Flavivirga eckloniae: one gene and its partner. Each later gene encodes a partner of the first gene's protein in a complex. Links are inferred from orthologs where the notes say so. Each region holds a gene or a part of one and is shown in the gene's direction. Other genes may lie near its edges.

Region 1 (8,299 bases):
TTAAACGTATATCTGAAACCGATGCACCTGCTGGCACCATAGGGAATACATTATCTTCCTTCTCTACACAAACTTCTAAAAAATAAGAGTTTTTCGATGCTATCATTTCTTTAACGGCATCTGCTAATTCTTCTCTTTTAGTTACTTTTTTTGCTTCAATATAATAGCCTTTTGCTATGGTTACAAAATCTGGATTTGTCATTTCGGTAGATGCATAACGCTTATCGAAAAACAACTGTTGCCATTGACGAACCATTCCTAAAAACTCATTATTTAATACCACAATCTTTACAGGTACTTTTTGCTGAAAAATAGTTCCCAACTCTTGAATATTCATTTGGTAACCACCATCTCCAATAATAGCAACTACTTCTCTATCTGGTGCAGCCATTTTAGCTCCAATAGCAGCTGGAAGGGCAAATCCCATAGTACCTAAGCCTCCAGAGGTAATATTACTTTTCGTTTTGTTAAACTCAGAATAACGACAAGCTATCATTTGATGTTGCCCTACATCCGATACGATAGCTGCATTACCTTTTGTTTCAATATTTATTTGTTTTAATACCTCTCCCATGGTTAAACCTTCTTTGGTTGGAGACAGGTCATTTTTTATAACTTTTTCGAACTCAATAGCATACAGCTCCTTAAATTCTTGTAACCATTCCGTATGCGTGTTTTCGTTTAGTTCCTCTAATAATAAACCTAAGCTTTCTTTTGAATTCCCTAAAACGGCAACATCTGTTTTTACATTTTTATCAATTTCTGCCGGATCTATATCAAAGTGAATCACTTTTGCTTGCTTGGCATAGGTTTTTAAATCACCCGTAACACGATCGTCGAAACGCATCCCGATAGCTATAAGAACATCACATTCGTTTGTTAATTTATTAGGCGCATAATTCCCGTGCATACCTACCATACCAACGTTTAACGGATGGGATGTTGGAATTGCGGATGCTCCTAAAATAGTCCACGCCGAAGGAATACCTGCCTTTTCAATAACCGCTTTTAATTCTTCCTCTGCTTTTCCTAAAATAACACCTTGCCCCCAAACGATCATTGGTTTTTTAGCTGCATTTATTAGTTCGGCAGCAGCCTTAACTGCATCTATATTTATTTTTGGTATTGGAATGTAACTTCTAACACCTGTACATTTTTCATATTTAAAATCGAGTTCTGCAACCTGAGCATCTTTGGTAATATCGATTAATACCGGCCCTGGTCTACCACTCTTGGCAATATAAAATGCTTTGGCTAAAACTTCTGGAATCTCAGAAGCTTTAGTTACTTGGTGGTTCCATTTGGTAACTGGTGTAGAAATACCAACAATGTCGGTTTCCTGAAATGCATCACTACCTAATAAATGTGAAAACACCTGACCTGTAATACACACCATTGGTGTAGAATCGATTTGTGCATCGGCTATTCCTGTAATTAAATTTGTTGCTCCGGGACCTGATGTTGCCATGGCAACACCAACTCTCCCTGAAATTCTTGCAAATCCTTGAGCTGCGTGGGCTGCACCTTGTTCATGACGTGTTAATACATGATGGATTCTATCCTTATATTTATATAACTCGTCGTAAACCGGCATAATGGCTCCTCCCGGATATCCATAAAGAATATCAACCCCTTCAGCTATTAAACACCTGATGATAGCTTCACTACCACTTATACGTTCTGTTTTTTGAGTTTCCTCTTGTGCTTTTTTTGTTGTTTCTGTATTATTCATACTCATAGTATTGAGACTTCCGCTAAAGCGAAAATGAAAAAATTGTCTATTTAAAACTCATCAGTAACACATCCTTTTGATGCCGATGATACTGATCTGGCATATTTATACAATACCCCTCGATCGAATTTTAATTTGGGGGCTACCCAATTTTGTCTTCTTTCTTGAAATTCCTCTTCTGAGACATCCACAGAAATTGTGTTAGTTTCTGCATCAATAGTAATCGTATCACCATCTTGTACAAGGGCTATATTACCACCTTCCTGAGCCTCTGGAGTAATATGTCCTACAACAAAACCATGTGTTCCTCCAGAAAAACGGCCATCGGTAATTAAGGCAACATCTTTCCCTAATCCAGCGCCCATAATGGCTGCTGTTGGTTTTAACATTTCTGGCATTCCCGGTCCTCCTTTTGGCCCTTCGTAACGAATGACGACCACATCGCCTTTTTCTACCTTTCCGTCACGTATACCATCATTAGCATCATATTCACTATCGAATACTTTTGCCCTTCCTACAAATTTCAACCCTTCTTTTCCAGTAATTTTAGCCACACTTCCATCATTGGCTAAGTTTCCATACAACATACGTAAATGGCCTGTAGCTTTAATAGGAGCTTCTAAAGGTTTTATAACATCTTGTCCTTCTGCCAAATCTTCAACATCCAACAAGTTTTCAGCTAATGTTTTTCCTGTTACGGTTAAACAATCGCCATGCAATAATCCTTTTTTCAGTAAATATTTTAACACGCCTGGCACACCTCCTACAGCATGTAAATCTTCCATTAAATATTTACCACTAGGTTTTAAATCGGCAATGTATGGCGTGCTGTCACTAATATCTTGAAAGTCCTTAAGGGTAAAATCAATTTGAGCTGCTCTGGCTATAGCCAAAAAGTGCAATACTGCATTGGTAGAACCGCCTAAGATGGTTACTACTCGTATGGCATTTTCTAACGATTTTCTGGTTATAATATCCGAAGGTTTAATATCTTTTTCCAATAGGTTACGCATAGCTTCCCCGGCTTTAACAGCTTCTAGGTTTTTAGCTTCGCTACTGGCAGGGTTAGAAGAATTATAAGGTAATGCCATACCTAAAGTCTCAATAGCCGAAGCCATTGTATTTGCTGTGTACATACCGCCACAGGCACCTTTACCCGGAATAGACTTTTTAATCACTTCTTTATATTCGCTTTCCTCCATAGTACCTGCTACTTTACTTCCCCAGGCTTCAAATGAAGACACGATATCTAATTTCTTTCCATCATGACAACCAGAATCGGTAGTACCTCCAAAAATTAGTATTGAAGGACGGTTTAAACGAATCATCGCCATTAAAGCTCCTGGCATATTTTTGTCGCAACCTACTACAGTAATTAAACCGTCGTAACTCATTCCCTGTACTACAGTTTCCATAGAATCTGCAATAATATCTCTTGAAGGTAACGAGTAACGCATCCCCGGTGTTCCCATAGAAATACCATCACTCACACCAATTGTATTAAAAATCAATCCGACCAGGTCTTCTTTTTTTGTTCCTTCTTTAGCTAATTTTGCTAAATCGTTTAAATGCATGTTACAAGGATTCCCCTCATAACCTGTACTAGCAATACCTATCAAGGGTTTAAAAAAGTCTTCATCGGAAAAACCAATAGCATACAACATGGCTTGCGCTGCTGGCTGTGTTGAGTCTTGAGTTACTGTTTTACTGTATTTATTAAGTTCCTTCATCTTTATTACAGATAATTTTATGTTTTATCGTTTTTTAACATTAATATTTCAAATATTTTAGGATTCCTTTAAAAAATCCCCAACAACATCGGAATATGATTCGAAATTAATTTATTAGGTTTTTATTTATAGTATTCTTTAGTTTTTCTGGTTAAATCCACGATCACTCAAAATAATATAAAAACCTGTATATCAATCAATTAAACTCTCATTTTTATGATGTTCAAAATTTAAAAATTTTACAATAAAAAAGCCTTCCGATTAAGGAAGGCTTTAAAATTTGTATTATTTATATATAGCGCTTCCTATCGTTGTGAAATAATCACAATGACGATAATAGAAACGATATTTAATATTTGTTTTTTCATTTTGCTTCTACAAAGATTTATAATAAAAATGTATTATCCTATTTTTTTCTAAAAAAAGGTAGAATAAACACTCATTTCCTTTTATTTTTTTACTTTTGCCAACACAAATAATCAGAGGAAAGATTTGACTGATTGCAACCTCTTTATGCTGACTAGTTTCAGCATTTTTTTGAAACGCTTTTGGAATTGAAAGATTCTGAAATAAATTCAAAATTAAAAAATGCTAAAGGCAGTGTAAACTTCCTTTGACGCTATCGTCGAATCTCGAATAAAATACAACTTATGGCTTATTTATTTACTTCGGAAAGTGTTTCTGAAGGACACCCCGACAAAGTAGCAGACCAAATTAGTGATGCTTTAATTGATAACTTTTTAGCTTTTGATACCGATTCGAAAGTTGCTTGCGAGACCCTAGTTACTACAGGACAAGTTGTACTTGCTGGAGAGGTAAAATCTAATACGTATTTAGATGTTCAGCAAATTGCCAGAGACACTATAAACAAAATTGGTTATACCAAAGGTGAATATATGTTTGATGGTAATTCTTGTGGTGTTTTTTCTGCTATTCACGAACAATCTGATGATATTAACAGAGGGGTAGACAGAGCCAGCAAAGAACAACAAGGAGCTGGCGATCAAGGTATGATGTTTGGCTATGCAACTAACGAAACCGAAAACTACATGCCTTTGGCTTTAGATTTGTCGCATAGAATTTTAATTGAACTTGCCGAACTAAGAAGAGAAAATAAAGATATTACTTATTTACGTCCAGATTCTAAGAGTCAAGTAACTATTGAATATAGCGATGATAACGTTCCACAACGCATTGATGCTATTGTAGTATCTACACAGCACGATGATTTTGGAGATGACGATACGATGCTTGCAAAAATTAGAAAGGATATTGTTGAGATTTTAATTCCACGTGTTGTCGCTAAACTACCTAAGCAAATTCAGGTATTATTTAACGACGATATTAAATACCACATAAACCCAACCGGGAAATTTGTTATTGGTGGCCCTCATGGAGATACCGGATTAACCGGAAGAAAGATTATTGTGGACACTTATGGTGGAAAAGGTGCTCACGGTGGTGGTGCATTTTCTGGAAAAGATCCTAGTAAAGTGGATAGAAGTGCCGCTTATGCTACACGTCATATTGCAAAAAATCTGGTTGCTGCCGGTGTTGCCGACGAAGTACTCGTACAGGTAAGTTACGCTATTGGTGTGGTAGAACCTATGGGTATTTTTATTGATACGCATGGTACCTGTTCTTTTAATATGACTGATGGGGAAATTGCTGAAAAAGTGTCTCAAATTTTCGATATGCGTCCGTTTGCTATTGAAGAACGTTTAAAATTACGTTCGCCAATGTATAGCGAAACTGCTGCTTATGGCCATATGGGACGAAATAATGAAACTGTTACCAAAACATTTACGCAACCTAATGGAGAAACTGCAACTGTAGATGTAGAATTGTTCACTTGGGAGAAGTTGGATTATGTTGATAAGGTGAAAGAGGCTTTTGGGTTGTAAACCAAAGACTTTATAAATATTATTAAGACCGCTTGTTATGAGCGGTCTTTTTTATTTTATACTATTTGGAATTGTATCTAAATCATTAAAAAACAGAGGGGATTGGATGCTTTTACTTAATAAATTATGGTATCCAAGAAAAAATTTTCTCAAAGATTCTGGGATCTTATAACATTCCATTGGATTTCTTGGCATCGAATGAACGTTAAAAAAAAGTTAAGTATTTTTATATAATTGATATGTCAATTATATTCGTATCAAATAAATTGAAACATGACTATAGCCCTTCCGTCGGAAACAATATTTCACGTGATTGAAAGCACTATTAAGGAATATCGAAGATTTGCTCAAAAAAACATTTCGGCAAAAATAAAGGGCATCACCATTGACCAAGGTATGGTTCTTATTTTTCTAAAAGAACATCCTGAGTTTACGCAAAAAGAAATAGCCAAATTGGTGTTTAAAGATAACGCATCAATGACACGGATAATTAATACAATGGTTCAGAAAAACTATCTGAAACGGTCTATGAATGACGAAGACCGGAGACGCTCTAAAATAGAAATCACAACTAAAGGGGAAGAAATACTAAAAACCCTACCACCAATAATTCATCATAACAGAAGCTCATCACTTCAAGGAATCACAAAAAACGAACTGAAACAATTAGAAACCATTTTAAACAAAATTAAAAACAATTGTCTAAAAACATGACCCCATGAAAATCACATTGCCCCTCACCCTCATTGCATTTATGGTATTAATTTCAACTCAAATAAATGCACAAGTAAAAGCACCTCAACTGACCTCACAAGAACAACAAATTGTTGTAGATTCTATTAGTAGTAAACTAACTGCCAACTATATTTTTCCAGACGTTGCTGAAAAAATGGCTTCAAGCATTAAATCTAAGCTCCAGAAAGGCGATTATAAATCTATTCTCGATCCTGGCCAATTTGCAAGCACTTTAACAGCAGATTTACAAGCTATTAGTAAAGACAAACATCTTCATTTATCCTTCAGCCCGGAACATAAAACTCAACGTTTGAGTACTACGGCTGAAGATAGCATTGCTCATTTGAATTGGCGAATTAAGAACATGAAGCGAAATAATTGCGGCTTTAAAGAAGTGAAAATCCTAGATGGCAATGTTGGTTATTTGAATCTTAACAGATTTTATAATGTAGAACACGCGGGAAAAACGGCAGTTTCGGCGATGAACTTTTTAAGCAATTCAGACGCTATTATTATTGACCTACGGTTTAATGGTGGAGGACATCCAGCCATGATTCAGCTTATAACCAGCTATCTATACGGAAGCAAATCGGTACATTTAAATAACTTCTATTGGCGTCCAACTGATTCAAATACTCAAACCTGGACCTTGCCCCATGTACCTGGCACAAGAAGCCCAGATACTCCTGTATATATATTAACCAGTTCCCATACATTTTCGGCTGCCGAAGAATTCTGCTATAATTTAAAAAATCTGGAACGCGCCACAATAATTGGTGAAACTACTGGTGGTGGCGCACACCCTGGACGCGACTTTATAGCAACAGACGGCTATATGATTTGGATTCCTACGGGTAGAGCCATAAATCCTATCACCAAAACAAACTGGGAAGGCACCGGTGTGAGCCCTCATATTGAAACTCCTTCTAAAAAGGCATTCGATGTTTCCTACCTCAAAGCATTAGAAACACTTAAAGAGAATAATAAGGAGGAAAGTTCAAAAGCGTTATACGAATGGGCAATCGCCAAATTGAAAGTAAAAACCAATCCGATAACCTTAGATTCAAAAACGTTAAAATCTTTTGTTGGAAGTTATGGGGCACGTAAAATTACATTTAAAGATGGCACGCTATTCTATCAATCGGATAGAGATAAAGGAACTATATATGAGTTATACCCTTACAGTGATCATGAATTTATGCTAAAAGATCTTGAGGGATTTCGAATACGCTTTTTATACGAAGGCAAAAAAGTAACCGCGCTACAAGGATTATATGGTGGTGGCGGGATGGACAAAAGTTTAAAAAACAAGTAAATCTAAATGCTCTAAAAGGATTTGTTTAGCTTCTAAATAATCTTCTTCCTGTAGGTTTCATGATTGAATATCCAATCTAAATTAAAAATCTAACGAAGATTATATTCTAATTTTCAAAAAAAGCAAGTGAAATATTCCACTTGCTTTTTGCTAATTCAATAGGATACAATAACATAAAAAACTGCCATGCTAAATGTGGTATTACAACTTGATTTTGCCAGAAAAATTGCATAAATTCGTTACACATATTCATATGTTTAAACTAATATACTTATATGCCCGAAAATTAAGCCCCTAGATAACCTTAACCCCCTATATAATGAAACCCTTTCTTAACCTATTTAGTAGTTTTACCTATGTAAAAAAAAATCAATTTATTTTATTCTTTATCTTAACTATTTTTAGTTGCATTTTGTCTTTTTCTCAAGTTGGTATTGGCACCACAGTACCTACCGAAGATCTGGATGTAAACGGTACAGTGCGTATACGTTCTCTTTCGAATGCTACTGGAGATCATCTGCAAGTCGTAGCCAAAGATGATGGCACCTTGGTAACAGCTATTTCAGACCCTAGTGCTCCTGGCAGCAGGTTTATTGGTGTTTTAAGTGCCGATTTAGCCCTAAATTCAAACGGATTCCGTAACATTATTCTTGGTTCTGAGATTTTTGACTATTTAAATGAGCACAACACAGCCAATGGAAGGTATACCCCAGCGAGTAGTGGGATTTATTCAATTTCTATGCAATTCGACCTTGCCGACTATACTAGTACCAAACACGATGTAGATGTACTTATTGGTTTATGGGATGTCACCAACGATCGATGGATAAGTAGAAGAACATATGCTCACAGATCGAGCAGTCATTTTAGTGGTCGTAATGAA
Region 2 (6,623 bases), 1.6 Mb from region 1 along the record:
TGAGGTTGCCGATGGTGGTACAATTTTTTTAGATGAAGTTGGAGAGCTTCCTTTAACGACTCAGGTACGTTTATTACGTGTTCTGGAAAATGGGGAGTTTTTAAAAGTGGGGTCTAGTAAAGTACAAAAAACCAATGTTCGTATTGTGGCTGCAACCAATGTTAATATGTTTGAAGCCATTGATAAAGAAAAATTTCGTGAAGACCTTTACTATAGACTAAGTACGGTAGATATCCATTTGCCTCCTTTACGCGAACGCCAGGAAGACATTCATTTGCTGTTTAGAAAGTTCGCTAGCGACTTTGCGCTTAAATATAAAATGCCAACGGTTAAGCTAACAGATAATGCTGTTCGCATACTAACAAAACATCGCTGGGGTGGTAATGTGCGTCAGCTTCGAAACATAGCAGAACAACTCTCTGTATTAGAGCAAAATCGTACCATAAGTGCTTCAACACTTCAAGGTTATTTGCCTACTTCCGGAACTAATTTACCGGCAGTTATTAAAACATCAAAATCTGAAAGTGATTTTAGTAGCGAACGTGAAATTCTATATAAAGTCCTTTTTGATATGAAAAGTGACTTAAACGACTTGAAAAAGCTCACCATGGAGCTTATGAAAAGTGGCAATACTAAAGATGTTGAAAAGAACAACGAAAGCTTAATTCAGAAGATTTATGGCAACGACGACAAGGATGATGCAAGCTACGAAGAGCCTATAGAAAATAATGAGGTAATCTCAATTCCAGAACATACTTCTAATGAAGTTGAAATAGTAGATATTCAAGACAAGTACCATTTCGCTGAAGAGATTGAAGAAGAGGAAACTTTATCGTTACACGACAAAGAATTGGAATTAATAAAAAAATCGCTTGAACGTCACAACGGAAAGCGTAAATTAGCTGCTGCAGAGCTAGGTATTAGCGAACGCACATTATATAGAAAGATTAAACAATATGATCTTTAAAAAGTTAGTGGCGTACAGTTGTCATTTTCTGTTTAAATTGCAACAATACTACTAACTTATCGTTTTTATAGTTATTAATTAAATGTCCCACTGAGTGACTAGTACCGAGCGTAGTCAAAGTGTTTATAAATATTTAGATGAAACATATAAAATATATCCTTTTATTGATAATAACTACAACGTTTGTAAGTTGTGGATTTTATTCCTTTACAGGAGCATCGATTGCTCCAAACATTAAAACATTTCAAGTTAATCGTTTTGAAAACACATCCATATTAGTTGAACCTGGATTGGAACTCCTTTTTCAAAATACCCTTCAGGATTTAATACAAAACCAAACCAATCTTAGCCTTGTTAATTCTAATGGCGATTTGGTGTACGAAGGCGAAATAACAACCTATAGGGTTTCTCCAACTACAGCAACATCTCAAAATACTGCTGCTCAAAACAGACTAACAATTGGTGTTAAATTACGCTTTTACAACAGGAAAAATGAAGAAGATGATTTAGAACAGAGCTTTTCATTTTTTCGAGACTTCGGCGGAAGTTCGCAACTTGATGGTTCGCTAAAGGACGAGGTTCATGAAGAAATTTTCGAGCGTATAACACAAGATATTTTTAATGCAACTTTAGCAAAATGGTAATCTAATGAACTCTAAAGATTTCGTAAACATATTACAGCACCCGCAAACTATAACGCGTCAGCAAACCGAAGCTGTAAAATCTGTTATCGATGAGTTTCCATATTTCCAATCGGCTCGTGCCGTATACCTTAAAGGCTTAAAGAATGCTAGTAGCTTTAAATATAATCAAGAACTTAAAACAACTGCTGCCTACACAACAGACAGGAGTATTTTGTTCGATTTTATTACATCGGAAGCATTCATTCAAAATGAAATTTCACAATTCATAAAACAAAATACGACACACTTAAAGGATGTAGAAGTTACTGTAGAAGATATTTCGGTAAACAAAAATGTGACAATAGATCATATTTTAAAACAGCAAATCAACGATACTCAAGGTGTACTGGATCCGGCATTATTCCAACCTAAAGAAGAACGCCCTCAAAAAACACCTTCGTTTGTTTTAGATGAATCTGAAGAAATTGAAAATGTTACCGAAGAAACAAAACCAGTTTCTGAAGAAACACAACCAACTACAGAGGAACCACAATTAGCTGCCGAGGAAACAAAAACACAGGAAACCTTGGTTAGTGATATCTTAAACCTGGGCAGACCGCTTGAATTCAATAAAAAAGAAACACATTCTTTTAATGAATGGTTAAAGTTAACATGCCTTAAACCCATTGACAGGGATCAGGATAGTGACACAAAAGCCCCCCCTGCTCCATTATCTTTTGAGCCAGTATCTTCCGAACAGGTTGCATCTAAAACAGAACCTCCTAAAAAAGAAGACAAATCTTCTGAGGAGCTAGATAAAGCTAAAAAGTTTGAGCTTATAGATCAATTTATAACGAAAAACCCGAAGATAAATCCTTTTAAAGCTACCATTACAAAAGGCAATCTTGCAAAAGCGCAAATGATAAAGCCGGAAGCCTTAATGACTGAGACTTTAGCTCGTATTTATGTGGAGCAAAAAAATTACAAAAAAGCAATTCAATCTTATAAGATTTTAAGTTTGAAATATCCAGAAAAAAGTGGTTTCTTTGCAGACCAAATCAAAGCGGTAGAAGAATTACAAGAACAAAATAAAATATAATAATGAGTACGTTTACAATATTTTTAGTATTAATTGTGGTAGTAGCATTTTTACTAATCGTAGTAATTATGGTTCAAAACCCTAAAGGAGGTGGATTATCATCATCTTTTGGCGGCGGTGGTACACAACAATTAGGTGGTGTAAAAAAGACAACCGACTTTTTAGATAAAAGTACATGGACTTTGGCTACCCTATTACTGGTGTTAATATTAGCTTCTAATGTAGCTATTAACAAAGGTGGAGAAAGTTTAGATTCTAAAGCATTAGACGAAGATGCAACAACAGCACCTGCTCCTTTGCCTACTCCAGCGCAAACAACCGATGACGCTGCAACAGCAACACCTGCAGAAGATGACTCTACAGGAGAATAATTTATTCGATAAAAGAAACAAAAAATGCCAACTTTTAAAGTTGGCATTTTTTGTTTCTGCCTATGCATTAAGTTCGTCTGCAAGTTTGTCAGTTCTTAAGGGTTGGCATATTTTTAGTATAGTCCTTAATCATTAAAAAAAATATAATTAATTAAAAAATAAAACAAATGGCATTAAACATTAAACCATTAGCAGATCGTGTTCTTATTGAACCTGCTGCAGCCGAAACTACAACGGCATCAGGGATTATTATTCCAGATAACGCTAAAGAAAAACCACAAAAAGGAAAAGTAGTAGCAGCTGGAAAAGGCACAAAAGATGAACCTATTACTGTAAAAGTTGGTGACACTGTTTTATACGGAAAATATGCTGGAACCGAACTTAAACTAGAAGGCAACGATTATTTAATTATGCGCGAAAGCGACATTTTAGCTATCATTTAATAGCAAATTCTGTCATTCCTGTAACATGTGCAGAACTCGTTTCAACAAGAAAGGCAGGAACCTCATAAAAAAACTAAATTTTCATAAAACTTAGATTCCTGCTTTCGCAGGAATGACAAAAAATAATTAAAAAATGGCAAAAGATATAAAATTTGATATTGAAGCACGTGACGGATTAAAACGCGGTGTTGATGCATTAGCCAATGCTGTAAAAGTAACTTTAGGTCCTAAAGGACGTAACGTAATTATTAGTAAATCTTTTGGAGCACCACAAGTAACTAAGGATGGTGTATCTGTAGCTAAAGAAATTGAGTTGGAAGATCCACATGAGAACATGGGAGCTCAAATGGTAAAAGAAGTTGCTTCTAAAACCAACGATTTAGCAGGAGACGGTACAACTACCGCTACTGTTTTAGCACAAGCTATCGTAAAAGAAGGTTTAAAAAATGTTGCTGCTGGCGCAAATCCTATGGATTTAAAGCGTGGTATCGACAAAGCGGTTAATGCCATTACTGCAGATTTAGATTCGCAATCTAAAAAAGTGGGTAATTCTTCTGAAAAAATAAAGCAAGTTGCTGCAATTTCTGCAAACAATGACGATACTATTGGTGAATTAATCGCTAAAGCATTTGATAAAGTTGGTAAAGAAGGTGTTATTACCGTTGAGGAAGCCAAGGGTATGGATACTTACGTAGATGTTGTTGAAGGTATGCAATTCGATAGAGGATACTTATCTCCTTACTTCGTTACAGATGCAGACAAAATGATTGCTGATCTAGAAAACCCATACATCTTATTATTTGATAAAAAGATTTCGAACTTACAGGAAATTTTACCAATCTTAGAACCTGTAGCACAATCTGGTCGTCCTTTATTAATTATTGCTGAAGATGTAGACGGACAAGCTTTAGCTACTCTAGTAGTTAACAAATTACGTGGAGGTTTAAAAATTGCTGCTGTAAAAGCACCAGGTTTTGGAGACAGACGTAAAGCTATGTTAGAAGATATTGCTATCTTAACTGGTGGTACTGTTATTTCTGAAGAAAGAGGATTTACTTTAGAGAATGCAGACTTAAGTATGTTAGGTACTGCTGAAACGGTAACGGTAGACAAAGACAATACAATGATTGTTAATGGTGCTGGAATTGCTAAAGATATTAAAGCCAGAGTAAACCAAATTAAAGCTCAGATAGAAACTACAACTAGCGATTACGATAAAGAAAAACTACAGGAACGTTTAGCTAAACTAGCTGGTGGTGTTGCTGTTCTTTACGTTGGTGCTGCTAGTGAAGTGGAGATGAAAGAGAAAAAAGACCGTGTTGATGATGCTTTACATGCAACCAGAGCTGCCGTAGAAGAAGGTATTGTTGCTGGTGGTGGTGTTGCCTTAGTAAGAGCAAAATCGGTATTAGAAAAGATCACTACTGAAAACTTAGACGAGGTTACAGGTATTCAAATTGTAGCTCGTGCTATTGAAGCACCTTTACGTACTATTGTTGAAAATGCAGGTGGAGAAGGTAGCGTAGTTATCTCTAAAGTTTTAGAAGGCAAAAAAGATTTTGGTTACGATGCCAAGTCTGAAGAATATGTAGATATGCTTAAAGCAGGTATTATCGATCCTAAGAAAGTAACACGTATTGCATTAGAAAATGCTGCCTCTGTTGCCGGAATGATCCTTACTACCGAGTGTGCATTAATCGATATTAAAGAAGAAGCGGCTCCAGCTATGCCTCCAATGGGTGGCGGTGGTATGCCAGGCATGATGTAGTAGAAGGTACTTCTTAAATGATATTAAAAACGTCTCAATTTTTGGGACGTTTTTTTATGTGTGAGGGCGTCTAAAAAGTGCCATTCTGAATGGAATGAACCTGCCAACCAGCAGCTACGGTGTACCCACATCTTTTTAATCAAGACACGAATTACACAAATAAAACCTCAATATGATGGATAGCTCTCTATACTATTCATAATTACGAATCAGACTTTCAGTCTGTTTTTACAATCCAAACCCGATTTAATTCAATTATACCTTTGTACTTTAATTTATCAATAAGTAAACTCAAATTACTTATTTGTAAATAATTTATATTTAGAACCATTTGTGATAATTCGTGAAATTAGTGTCTATCTTTTTAGAATTATTATTTAACGTAATCTTGGATAAGAGAATTTATGTCGGTGTGTCCCAGACTTGTTTCAGAACTATTTTTTTACTGTCACAGTGCTCTCCTCTTTAAATTAAAGCCGAGAAATGAATTTCGATTTTGATAAAAATTGGAAGAAAGAGGCGTTTTATTAAAAATAACAAACATATATAACCCTCCGAATCCCGATCTCATCGGGATCCACCTCCCTTTTTAATAGGGAGGAACACCTTGAATTCTTAAGCAAGATTCACGTTATTTAAGCAACCATATTTGTGGGTACACCGTAGCAACCAGCAGGGGAATCTTATTAAATTATAACTATTTAATTTATAACAAATAAAATTCTTCGCTTGCTTCGACTATGCTCAGCACAAGCCGCTCTGAATGACAAAATAAGTTACTTTTTTAGACACCCTCTTTTTTGTTTATTTACAAATCACAGTCGAAGTATTACTAGTAACTTAATTTACATAGTCATTTGAAAAACAATATCCTGATAGACTTGAGCATTACCTTTCTTCAAGTATTTAACTTCCTCGCCTCCACCCATCGCTAAAACTGGTGTAAACGTAAAAATTTCATTTTTGATCAGTACTCCTTGTTCGGTAATAGCCTGATTAAACAAATCTTCTCTTAACCACTCTTTTCTATCCTCTTCATTCGTTAGAAAATCTTCAAAAAATGATTCTAGGCCCCATACAATGGTCTCTATTTTTCGGTATTGAATATCTATCATACAAACATCCTCATCTGTTTCTGTAAGCTTCCGATAGTAAAACAGCTCTCCAAAACCGCTAATTGCAAAAGGGACGTAATTTTCTACTTCCCGTCCTAACCAAGTCCATAACGACGGTTCAAAATCCTTTGGATTAATTAATTCTATTACCCCATTATTATATTTGGCATGACCGTTAGATCTCCATAAGTCAATTAACAATTGAGGTACTTTTTCCTTATATTCTTCTATAATGTC

What was found.
Region 2: the proteins of metK (region 1) and groL are in contact, whole or in part, in a cryo-EM structure (PDB 8P4O), measured with the Escherichia coli proteins. The link is inferred for Flavivirga eckloniae from one-to-one orthologs.

The regions. Positions count from the first base shown.
Region 1 is NZ_CP025791.1:3,701,913-3,710,211, reverse strand. What follows is about bases 3,345-6,239. They hold metK (methionine adenosyltransferase), read left to right. Parts: upstream 3,345-4,112; coding sequence 4,113-5,366; downstream 5,367-6,239. Other genes in these bases: C1H87_RS15360 (S41 family peptidase), read left to right, coding at 6,085-6,239; C1H87_RS15365 (MarR family winged helix-turn-helix transcriptional regulator), read left to right, coding at 5,640-6,080; ilvD (dihydroxy-acid dehydratase), read right to left, coding at 3,345-3,462. Also shown: ilvB (biosynthetic-type acetolactate synthase large subunit), read right to left, coding at 1-1,732; more of ilvD, read right to left, coding at 1,783-3,344; more of C1H87_RS15360, read left to right, coding at 6,240-7,416; C1H87_RS15355 (hypothetical protein), read left to right, coding at 7,736-8,299. UniProt on the Escherichia coli protein: Catalyzes the formation of S-adenosylmethionine (AdoMet) from methionine and ATP.
Region 2 is NZ_CP025791.1:2,081,422-2,088,044, forward strand. What follows is about bases 3,107-5,953. They hold groL (chaperonin GroEL), read left to right. Parts: upstream 3,107-3,636; coding sequence 3,637-5,271; downstream 5,272-5,953. Other genes in these bases: C1H87_RS08560 (co-chaperone GroES), read left to right, coding at 3,228-3,503. Also shown: C1H87_RS08540 (sigma-54 interaction domain-containing protein), read left to right, coding at 1-967; C1H87_RS08545 (LptE family protein), read left to right, coding at 1,105-1,611; C1H87_RS08550 (hypothetical protein), read left to right, coding at 1,616-2,689; preprotein translocase subunit SecG, read left to right, coding at 2,692-3,060; C1H87_RS08570 (T6SS immunity protein Tdi1 domain-containing protein), read right to left, coding at 6,117-6,623.